One region of the Pseudarthrobacter sp. S9 genome, then DNA from elsewhere that is predicted to be linked to it. Evidence: riboswitches for the same ligand, from Rfam matches in the RefSeq annotation. Region 1 holds a riboswitch; the other holds the start of a gene.
What was found. Region 1 has a riboswitch for glycine ahead of ACQCSY_RS11510 (methylenetetrahydrofolate reductase). Riboswitches for the same ligand answer to the same signal wherever they lie in the genome.

Region 1 (4,415 bases):
CCGGGTACTCACCGGAACTCTGGCCGGGGCTCCCGCTGTGGATCCCGGGCCTGGCCACCATCGCCATCCTGCTGCTGCTGAACCTGACCACCGTGAAGGCTTTCGGTGAGACCGAGTTCTGGTTCGCCCTCATCAAGATCATCGCCATTGCGGCGCTGATCGTGGTGGGTCTGTTCATGATCTTCAGCGGGTTCCAGTCCGACGCCGGACCGGCCAGCTTCACCAACCTGTGGAGCCATGGCGGCTTCTTCCCGAACGAGTTCATGGGCTTCGTGGCCGGCTTCCAGATTGCCGTCTTCGCGTTTGTAGGCATTGAGCTGGTGGGCACCACGGCCGCAGAGGCCAAGGACCCGGAGAAGAACCTGCCCAAGGCCATCAACTCCATCCCGGTGCGTGTGCTGCTCTTCTACGTGGGCGCCCTGATCATCCTGATGTCCGTCACGCCCTGGACCCAGTTCGCCGCCGGGCACAGCCCGTTCATTGCCATGTTCTCGCTGGCCGGCCTGGGCGCCGCCGCCACGGTGGTCAACCTGGTGGTGCTCAGCTCGGCTATGTCCTCGGCCAACTCCGGCATCTACTCCACGTCCCGCATGGTCTATGGCCTGGCCCAGGAGGGTGACGCGCCGGCCCTTTTCGGTGGCCTTTCCCGCCGCAAGGTTCCCCGCAACGCCCTGTTCCTGTCCTGTGTTCTGCTGCTCTCCGGCGTCGTGCTGATGTATGCCGGACAGGACATCGGCAAGGCGTTTGACATGGTCACCACCGTGTCCGCGGTCTGCTTCGTCTTTGTCTGGTCGATCATCCTGGCCAGCTACCTCGCCTTCCGCAAGCGCCGCCCGCAGCTGCATGCCGAGTCCAAGTTCAAGATGCCCGGCGGCATCCCGATGGTGTGGGTGGTCTTCGCGTTCTTCGCTTTCGTGCTCTGGACGCTGACCACCCAGGCAGACACGCTCACCGCACTGCTGGTCACGCCGGTCTGGTTTATCGTGCTCGGCATCGCCTGGTCCGTCCTGCGCCGCCGTCCCGCCCATCTGGCCCGCTACGCGACGTTCCAGGACGAGCTCCGGTCGGAGCAAAATGCTGCCCCGGAGCTCCTTGGCAAAGTCACGGTTGACGGACAATGAGGACAGAAACGACAGCACAGTCCAACAGCCCGGCACTCGATCGCTCGGAGGCGGTGACCGCGGAGTATGTGCTCACACTCGACTGCGCCGAATCGCCCGGGATTGTTCACTCAGTTGCCGAATTTCTCCTGGACCACAGCTGCTACATCATCGACATCAAACAGTTCGGCGACCAAAAAGAAGGGCACTTCTTCATGAGGGTGCACTTCATCTCAACTGGCAGCGTCTCAACCCGCGAAGAACTCCGACAGGATTTCGCTCCGGTGGCTGCAAAATGGGAAATGAATTGGCGACTGGAGCCCCATGACCGAAAGCAACGAATCCTGGTCATGGTCTCCAAGTATGGCCACTGCCTTAACGATCTGCTCTTCCGCGCCCGCAGCGGCGAACTGCCAGTCGAGATCGTCGCGGTTGTATCCAACCACCAAGACCATGAGGATCTTGTCACCTGGCACGGAATCCCGTTCCACCACATCCCCGTGAGCCAGGAAACAAAGCAAGAAGCGGAATCCGAGCTGCTCGAACTAGTAGACACATACAATGTTGAGCTGGTCGTCCTGGCCCGCTACATGCAGGTTCTCAGCGACAACCTTACGGCCCGGCTCGCCGGCAAGGCCATCAACATCCACCACTCCTTCCTGCCCAGCTTCAAGGGCGCCAAGCCCTATCACCAGGCCTACGAACGGGGAGTCAAAACAGTCGGCGCAACGGCGCACTACGTAAATTCGGAGCTGGATGAGGGACCCATCATTGCCCAGCAGGTGATCGAGGTCGACCACACCTTCAGCCCCTCAGACCTCGTGACGGTCGGCAGGGACGCCGAATGTAAAGCACTCACAAACGCAGTACGTTGGCACTCTGAGGGAAGAATCATTTTGTCAGGGAACCGGACAGTCGTCCTTCGCTGACTCCGCTTCCAGAACCAGAAGATACCTGACTCCTCCCGCTCCCTCGATTTCCTGCGGGCCCCAGTCTATTCCGTACTGGAATGGTACGGCCAGCGGGTGTTCGTGGGCTCTCTGGGCGCCGGCGGCTTCGCGTCAAGAGACGCGTGGCTGCCGGTGCCACGGATCTGCGGGTCCGACCTTGACACAACTGAATATGCCTTTCGAACCGTGGCGGGAGAGTCCTCCCAGTCATCAACCGGGCAGGCGCCGTAGGAGCAAATCCTCCCCAGGAATCTCTCAGGCCCATGTACCGCCACGGCGAGGCAACTCTGGAAAGCAGTCAGGCGAAAGCCCGGACTCACCGACGGTGCAAGCGGAGCCCCTGCGAAATCATGGCTGCGCGGAATCTCTCAGGTCCAATACAGAGCGGGGAGGAACCCGGTCCGCTCCGGCGCATATAGCGCCGGCCATACCCTGGAGTTCCTCATGACGGTTCCATCACTTTCATCAAACTTTGCCGATCGGCATCTCGACGCGCGTCGCCAGGCCGACATCGACACCGTTCTTCCCACCCGCATGGAAATAATCCCTGGGGACGAAATAGTCACCAGGATCAATGCACTGCTTCCCACTTCCGCGACGGTCACTGTGACATGCCTGCCGCATCACGGAGTCGGACGGACAATGCGCACTGCGCTTCAGTTGGCTTCCCACGGATACCGAGTAGTTCCGCATTTGGCCGCACGGAGCCTGAGCGACCGTTCACAGCTCGCAGGCATACTGAGGGACTGCGAAGTCGCCGGAATAACTGAGGTATTCGCGATTGCCGGTGATGCCCCCCACTATGCCGGCCCTTATGAGTCGAGCATTTCACTCATGGAGGACATCGCAGACATATCGGGAGGCAGCATGTCAATTGGAGTGGCCGGGTACCCCGAAGGCCATCCGCAGGTCAGTCAACTGCGTCTGCTTGATTCGCTGCTCGACAAACAGCATCTGGCCTCCCACGTGGTGACGCAAATGTGCTTTGCAGCACCCAAGATCAGCGGCTACGTGCAGCTTCTGAGACGAGAAGGGTTTCAGCTGCCGGTCTGGGCGGGCGTAGCCGGTCCCATCGCACGGAGCGAACTCATTCCACTGGCAAGGAAGATCGGAGTCGGCACATCACTGAAGTTCCTCAGCCGTCAGGGCCCGCTGTCCCGCCGCCTCCTGGTGGGTAACAGATACTCGCCAGAAAGCCTGATCTCCGAACTGGCTCTGATGCGCAACTTCGTGGCCGGAGTCCATCTTTACAGCTTTAACAGCCTGGACATCCTGCCCGGGCTCCATAGCCAGCAAGCCGAAGCCCTTGTCCACGTCGGCGCTAACCAGGGAATCTCGAATGAACGCTGAGACAGCGAAGCCCGGGGTGACCGCCAGTGTCACGGGGAGCAACCGCGTCTAGCGCGGCGTGGCGGAGAAGATCAAGGGGCGCGTCATCATGGACGTCGTCGTCCTACCCATCGACTGCTCCGCAACGGCCCTTCTGAGCCCCCAAAAGGGCCGTTGCGGAGCAATCGATGTGGGGTCAGACCCCAACTCCGGGCAGACCCCACAGGCACTCACAGCACGGGCACAGCCACCGGAAAGCGCGGCGATAACTCCACAGCTGAAGCTGGTCCCAGGCCGAAACCTCGGCCGGCCCGGGATCCGGGCCCCAGCAAAGGAGTTTCACATGGCAAAGATCAACAAGACCACCGCGGGCATCATGCTCGCCGCGGTCATCAGCGGCGGCGCCATCGGGGCGGCAGCCCTCCCCGCGATGGCCGACGACGCCACCGGCACCTCGTCGTCGAGCCCCGCCACCGCCGCAAGCGGTTACGGCAACGGATACGGAATGCCCGACGGCGGCACCGCCGGCCCGCGTGGGCAGCACCAGGCGAACGGCAAGACGGAGGAGATCCTCACCGGGGACAACGCCGCCAAGGTCGAGGCGGCCGTGAAGGCAGCCCAACCTGATGCGACAATCGAGCGGATGGAGACCGACGCCGACGGCGCCACCTACGAAGCCCACATCACGAAGGCCGACGGCACCCAGGCCACCGTCCTGCTCGATGAGAACTTCACCGTCACCGGAACGCAGGAGCAGGGCCAGGGCCGCCCCGGCGGCGGCAGGGGTCCCGCAGACTCCAGCGCCCCCGCCACGGACGGCTCCAGCTCCAACGGCTGATCCGCGCGGCTGGCCCGGCCAGCCGGACGCTGCCCCGGCCGGCGGCACCGCGCCGTCGTCCGGGGCAGCCCCGGAAGGTTTTCCCCCGCGGATCATTCCCTGCCTTCCGATCTGCCGATAGGGTGCAGGAAGGACTCACCCTCTGAGGAGAACACCAATGCGCAAATTGACGGCCGGCCTTTTCTACTCCGTGGACGG
Region 2 (4,415 bases), 1.3 Mb from region 1:
GAGTTCGCGCAGGTCCAGGATGCACTCGTGGGCGACGAGCCCACCTTCGCCTGTGTACAGGACCGGGAAGAAGTCGTTCAGGCGCGCCGCGATGTAGTTGGCCGCGAGCAGCGCGGACTTGGTGGCGTCGGTCAGGCCCTTGCCGCCCATGAGCTTCACGTAGGCCCAGGAGATCGGCAGGACGCCGGCGGAGCCGTAGCGGGAGGCGGAGATCGGGGTGCCGTCGGCGCCGTTGGCCGGATCCGCGGCGTTGCCCGGCATGAAGGGCGCCAAGTGGGCCTTGGCTGCCACCGGTCCGACGCCGGGGCCGCCGCCGCCGTGCGGGATGCAGAAGGTCTTGTGCAGGTTCAGGTGGGAGACGTCGCCGCCGAACAGGCCGGGCTGGGCCAGGCCCACGAGCGCGTTGAGGTTGGCGCCGTCGATGTAGACCTGGCCGCCGGCGGCGTGGACGGCGTCGCAGACCTCGCGCACATCGGCGTCGTACACGCCGTGGGTGGACGGGTAGGTGATCATGATGGCGGACAGGGCGTCCTTGCTGGCCTCGATCTTGGCGGTGAGGTCGGCGTGGTCGATCGTGCCGTCGGCGGCGGTGGCAACCACGACCACCTTCATGCCGGCGAGCACTGCGGAGGCGGCGTTGGTGCCGTGGGCCGAGGCCGGGATGAGGCAGACGTTGCGCTGGGCGTCGCCGCGGGAGAGGTGGTAGCCGCGGATGGCCAGCAGGCCCGCGAGCTCGCCCTGCGATCCCGCGTTGGGCTGGATGGAGACCTGGTCGTAGCCGGTGATCTCGGTCAGCTGGGCTTCCAGGTCCTCGATCAGTTCGCGCCAGCCGGCGGTCTGGGAGTCCGGGGCGAAGGGGTGGATGGAGGCGAACTCGGGCCAGGAGATGGCTTCCATCTCGGCCGTGGCGTTCAGCTTCATGGTGCAGGAGCCCAGCGGGATCATGGTCCGGTCCAGGGCCAGGTCGCGGTCCGAGAGGCGGCGGATGTAGCGCAGCAGCTGGGTCTCGGAGCGGTGCGTGCTGAACACCGGGTGCTGCAGGTAGTCCGAGGTGCGTACGACGGCGGCGTCCAGGCCGAAGCCGGAAACGTCCGCCGCTGTGTCCGCGGCCGTGGCGCCGAAGGCGGCGACGACGTCGGCGACGATGGCCGCCGTCGTGGCCTCATCGGCGGAGATGCCGACCGTGTCCGCGTCGATGGCCCGCAGGTTGATGCCCTTGGCCTCGGCGGCGGCGATGATCTGCTCCGCCCTGCCCGGGACGGAGACGGTGACGGTGTCGAAGAACGAGGTGTGCAGCACGTCCAGGCCGGCGGCCTTGAGCGAGGCGGCGATGCTCCGGGCGTGTCCGTGGGTGGTCTCGGCGATGGCCTTGAGGCCGTCCGGGCCGTGGTAGACGGCGTAGAAGGACGCCACGATGGCCAGCAGCGCCTGGGCGGTGCAGATGTTGGAGGTGGCCTTCTCGCGGCGGATGTGCTGCTCGCGGGTCTGCAGTGCCAGGCGGTAGGCCGGGACACCGGCGTTATCCTTGGACACGCCGACGAGGCGGCCGGGCATGGACCGTTCGAGGCCCTTCTGGACGGCCATGTAGGCGGCGTGCGGGCCGCCGAAGAACAGCGGGACGCCGAAGCGCTGGGCGGATCCGACGGCGATGTCGGCGCCCTGCTCGCCCGGGGAGGTGATGAGCGTCAGGGACAGCAGGTCCGCTGCGACGGTCACGAGGGCGCCGCGTTCCTTGGCGTCGGCGATGATCGGGGCGTGGTCGAACACGCGGCCGGAGACACCGGGCTGCTGGAGGACGACACCGTTGATGACGCCGTCGGGCAGTCCCTTGGAGAGGTCGGCGACCTCGACTTCGAAGCCGAGGGCCTCGGCGCGGCCCTTGACGATCGCGATGGTCTGCGGCAGGCAGTCGGCGTCGAGGACGGTCTTGCCGTCATGGGCCGTCTTATTCTTGTTGGCGCGACGCATCATCAGCACGGCCTCGGCCACGGCGGTGGCTTCATCCAGCAGGGAGGCATTGGCGATCGGCAGGCCCACCAGGTCCTGGACCATGGTCTGGAAGTTCAGCAGCGCCTCAAGCCGGCCCTGCGAGATTTCCGGCTGGTACGGGGTGTAGGCGGTGTACCAGGCCGGCGCCTCGAGGATGTTCCGGCGGATGACGGCCGGGGTGAGGGTGTCATAGTAGCCCTGCCCGATCATCTGCACGGCGGTCTTGTTCTTCGCGGCCAGCATGCGCAGCTCGGCGAGGACCTCCACTTCACTGAGGGCTTCGGCCAGCCGCAGCGGTGAGTCCTGCCGGATGTCCTTGGGAACGGCGGTGTCCACCAGCGCATCGACGGTGTCGTAGCCGACAGCCTTCAGCATGGCGTCGACGTCGGACTGGCGGCGGGCGCCGATGTGCCGGTCAACGAAGGACGTGGAGGCGGAAGTAACAGTCACAAGGAACTCCATAACTCAGGCGGCGCAGGGTACGCCACAGTGATTCGGGTTCCTCCCCGCTCTGTATTGGACCTGAGAGTTTCCGCGCAGCCGTGCGTTTGCAGGGCTCCGCTTGCACCGTCGGTGAGCACAGCATGTCAGAGGACAGCCTGCTACTTTCCAGAGTTGCCTTGCCGCGGCGGTACATGGGCCTGAGAGATTCCTGGGGAGGGTTTGCTCCTACGGCGCCTGCTTGTACCTACAAGCAGAACTCTCCCGCCGCAGATCAAAGGCATATTCAATTGCTCGTGACAACAGTCACAGCTCCCATTGTCCTACGCCGGGCCCGCGTCCGCAAACCGCCGGGCGTCCGGGTTACGCCGGGCGTGAGGCGCGTCCGGCCCGACGGGCCCCTCAGCCGCGCAGCCGCTCGACGGCGGCCAGGAGGCTCTCGACGTCGGCGTCGACTTCGGGGAGTTGGCCGCCCGGGCCGCGGGTGAGCATGGCATTGAAGTACAGCCCGTCCCCCATGTACAGGACGGCTTTGGCCATGCCAGGCCCGACGTCGCCCGCCAACAGGTCCAGCCAGCTCGCCTGTCCGGCGGCGAAGCGGCGCAGGGTCTCCTCGTGCGCCACCTCGGCCAGCCGCGTGGCGGCCACGAAAACCCGGTCCATCGCGGTGCCCGCCCACACAGAGGACTTGATGAAATACGCCGCGGCACCCTGCGGAGCAGCCGCCATGGCCTTGAGATCCTCCGCGAGGAGCCGGTCCAGCCGTTCGAGCAGCACGGAGATCATCGCCTCCTTGGTCGGGAAATGATAGAGCAGGCCGCCTTTGGAGACGCCCGCCCGCTTCGCGACGGCATCCAGCGTCGCGGCGCGTTCACCCTCCTCGATCAGCAGGGATTCGAAGGCGTCAAGGACGGCTTCGCGGGCGACGGGTTTTCTGGGCATGGTTCCTATCATGCCCGTGTCGGCGTGCATTTCTTAACTTTACCGTCCAGACGGTATAGTTATCTTTTATGAGCAACGCATCCATTACCGCGAGCCGCACCAGCATCGGTACGGGCACCCAGTCGGGCAGCCGCCCGCGGGCACCGTGGCGCGACTGGCTGGCCCTGGCCCTGCTGATGTTCCCGGTACTCCTGGTGGCCGTGGACAACACCGCCCTGACCTTCGCCCTGCCGGCCATCGCCCGCAGCCTCGATGCCTCCGGCTTGGAACTGCTCTGGATTGTCGACACCTACCCCCTGGCCCTCGCCGGATTGCTTGTGGCGATGGGCAGCCTGGGCGACCGGATCGGCCGGCGCAAGCTCCTCTTCATCGGCAGCACCGGCTTCGCGGCCGTCTCGGCCGCCACCGCGTTCGCACCAAGCGCCGAATGGCTGATTGCCGGCCGGGCGGGGCTTGGTTTCTTCGGCGCCATGCTGATGCCCTCCACCCTGTCCTTGATCCGCAACATTTTCCCGGAGCCCAACCGGCGCAGGCTGGCGGTGGCCATCTGGGCGGCCGGCTTCTCCGGCGGCGCAGCCCTCGGCCCGATTGCCGGCGGCTGGCTCGTGGAGCACTTCTGGTGGGGAGCCGTCCTGCTGGTGGCAGTGCCGATCATCCTGCCGCTGGTGCTGCTCGGCCCGGCCCTGATTCCGGAATCCCGCGACCCCAAACCCGGCCGGGTGGACGTGCCCAGCATCATCCTGTCGCTGCTGGTCATGGTGCCGGTGGTCTACGGCGTCAAGGCACTCGCCTCCCACGGCCTGGCGTTCGAGCCCCTCACCAGCATCGGCCTGGGCCTGGTCATGGGGTACATGTTCATCCGCCGCCAGCAGGCCCTGGCCCGCGGGGGCACCACGGCCCCGATGCTGGATGTCAGCCTCTTCGGCAACAGGGTCTTCAGCACCGCCATCACCGCCAACGTCCTGGCGCTGTTCTCCTACAACGGCTTCATCCTGTTCCTGGCCCAGCACCTGCAGCTGATCGAGGGCCAGTCCCCCTCCGCG

Region 2: it holds a riboswitch for glycine, as region 1 does, so the genes downstream of both, gcvP (aminomethyl-transferring glycine dehydrogenase) here and ACQCSY_RS11510 (methylenetetrahydrofolate reductase) in region 1, are expected to answer to the same signal.

The regions. Positions count from the first base shown of each region.
Region 1 is NZ_CP189576.1:2,409,667-2,414,081, reverse strand. Features, by position in the region: gene cycA (D-serine/D-alanine/glycine transporter) at 1-1,121, shown strand, start outside; gene purU (formyltetrahydrofolate deformylase) at 1,118-2,029, shown strand; glycine riboswitch at 2,231-2,331, shown strand; gene ACQCSY_RS11510 (methylenetetrahydrofolate reductase) at 2,495-3,400, shown strand; gene ACQCSY_RS11505 (hypothetical protein) at 3,723-4,217, shown strand; gene ACQCSY_RS11500 (dihydrofolate reductase family protein) at 4,375-4,415, shown strand, end outside.
Region 2 is NZ_CP189576.1:1,124,871-1,129,285, forward strand. Features, by position in the region: gene gcvP (aminomethyl-transferring glycine dehydrogenase) at 1-2,451, opposite strand, end outside; glycine riboswitch at 2,491-2,607, opposite strand; glycine riboswitch at 2,609-2,707, opposite strand; gene ACQCSY_RS05240 (TetR/AcrR family transcriptional regulator) at 2,833-3,372, opposite strand; gene ACQCSY_RS05245 (MFS transporter) at 3,441-4,415, shown strand, end outside.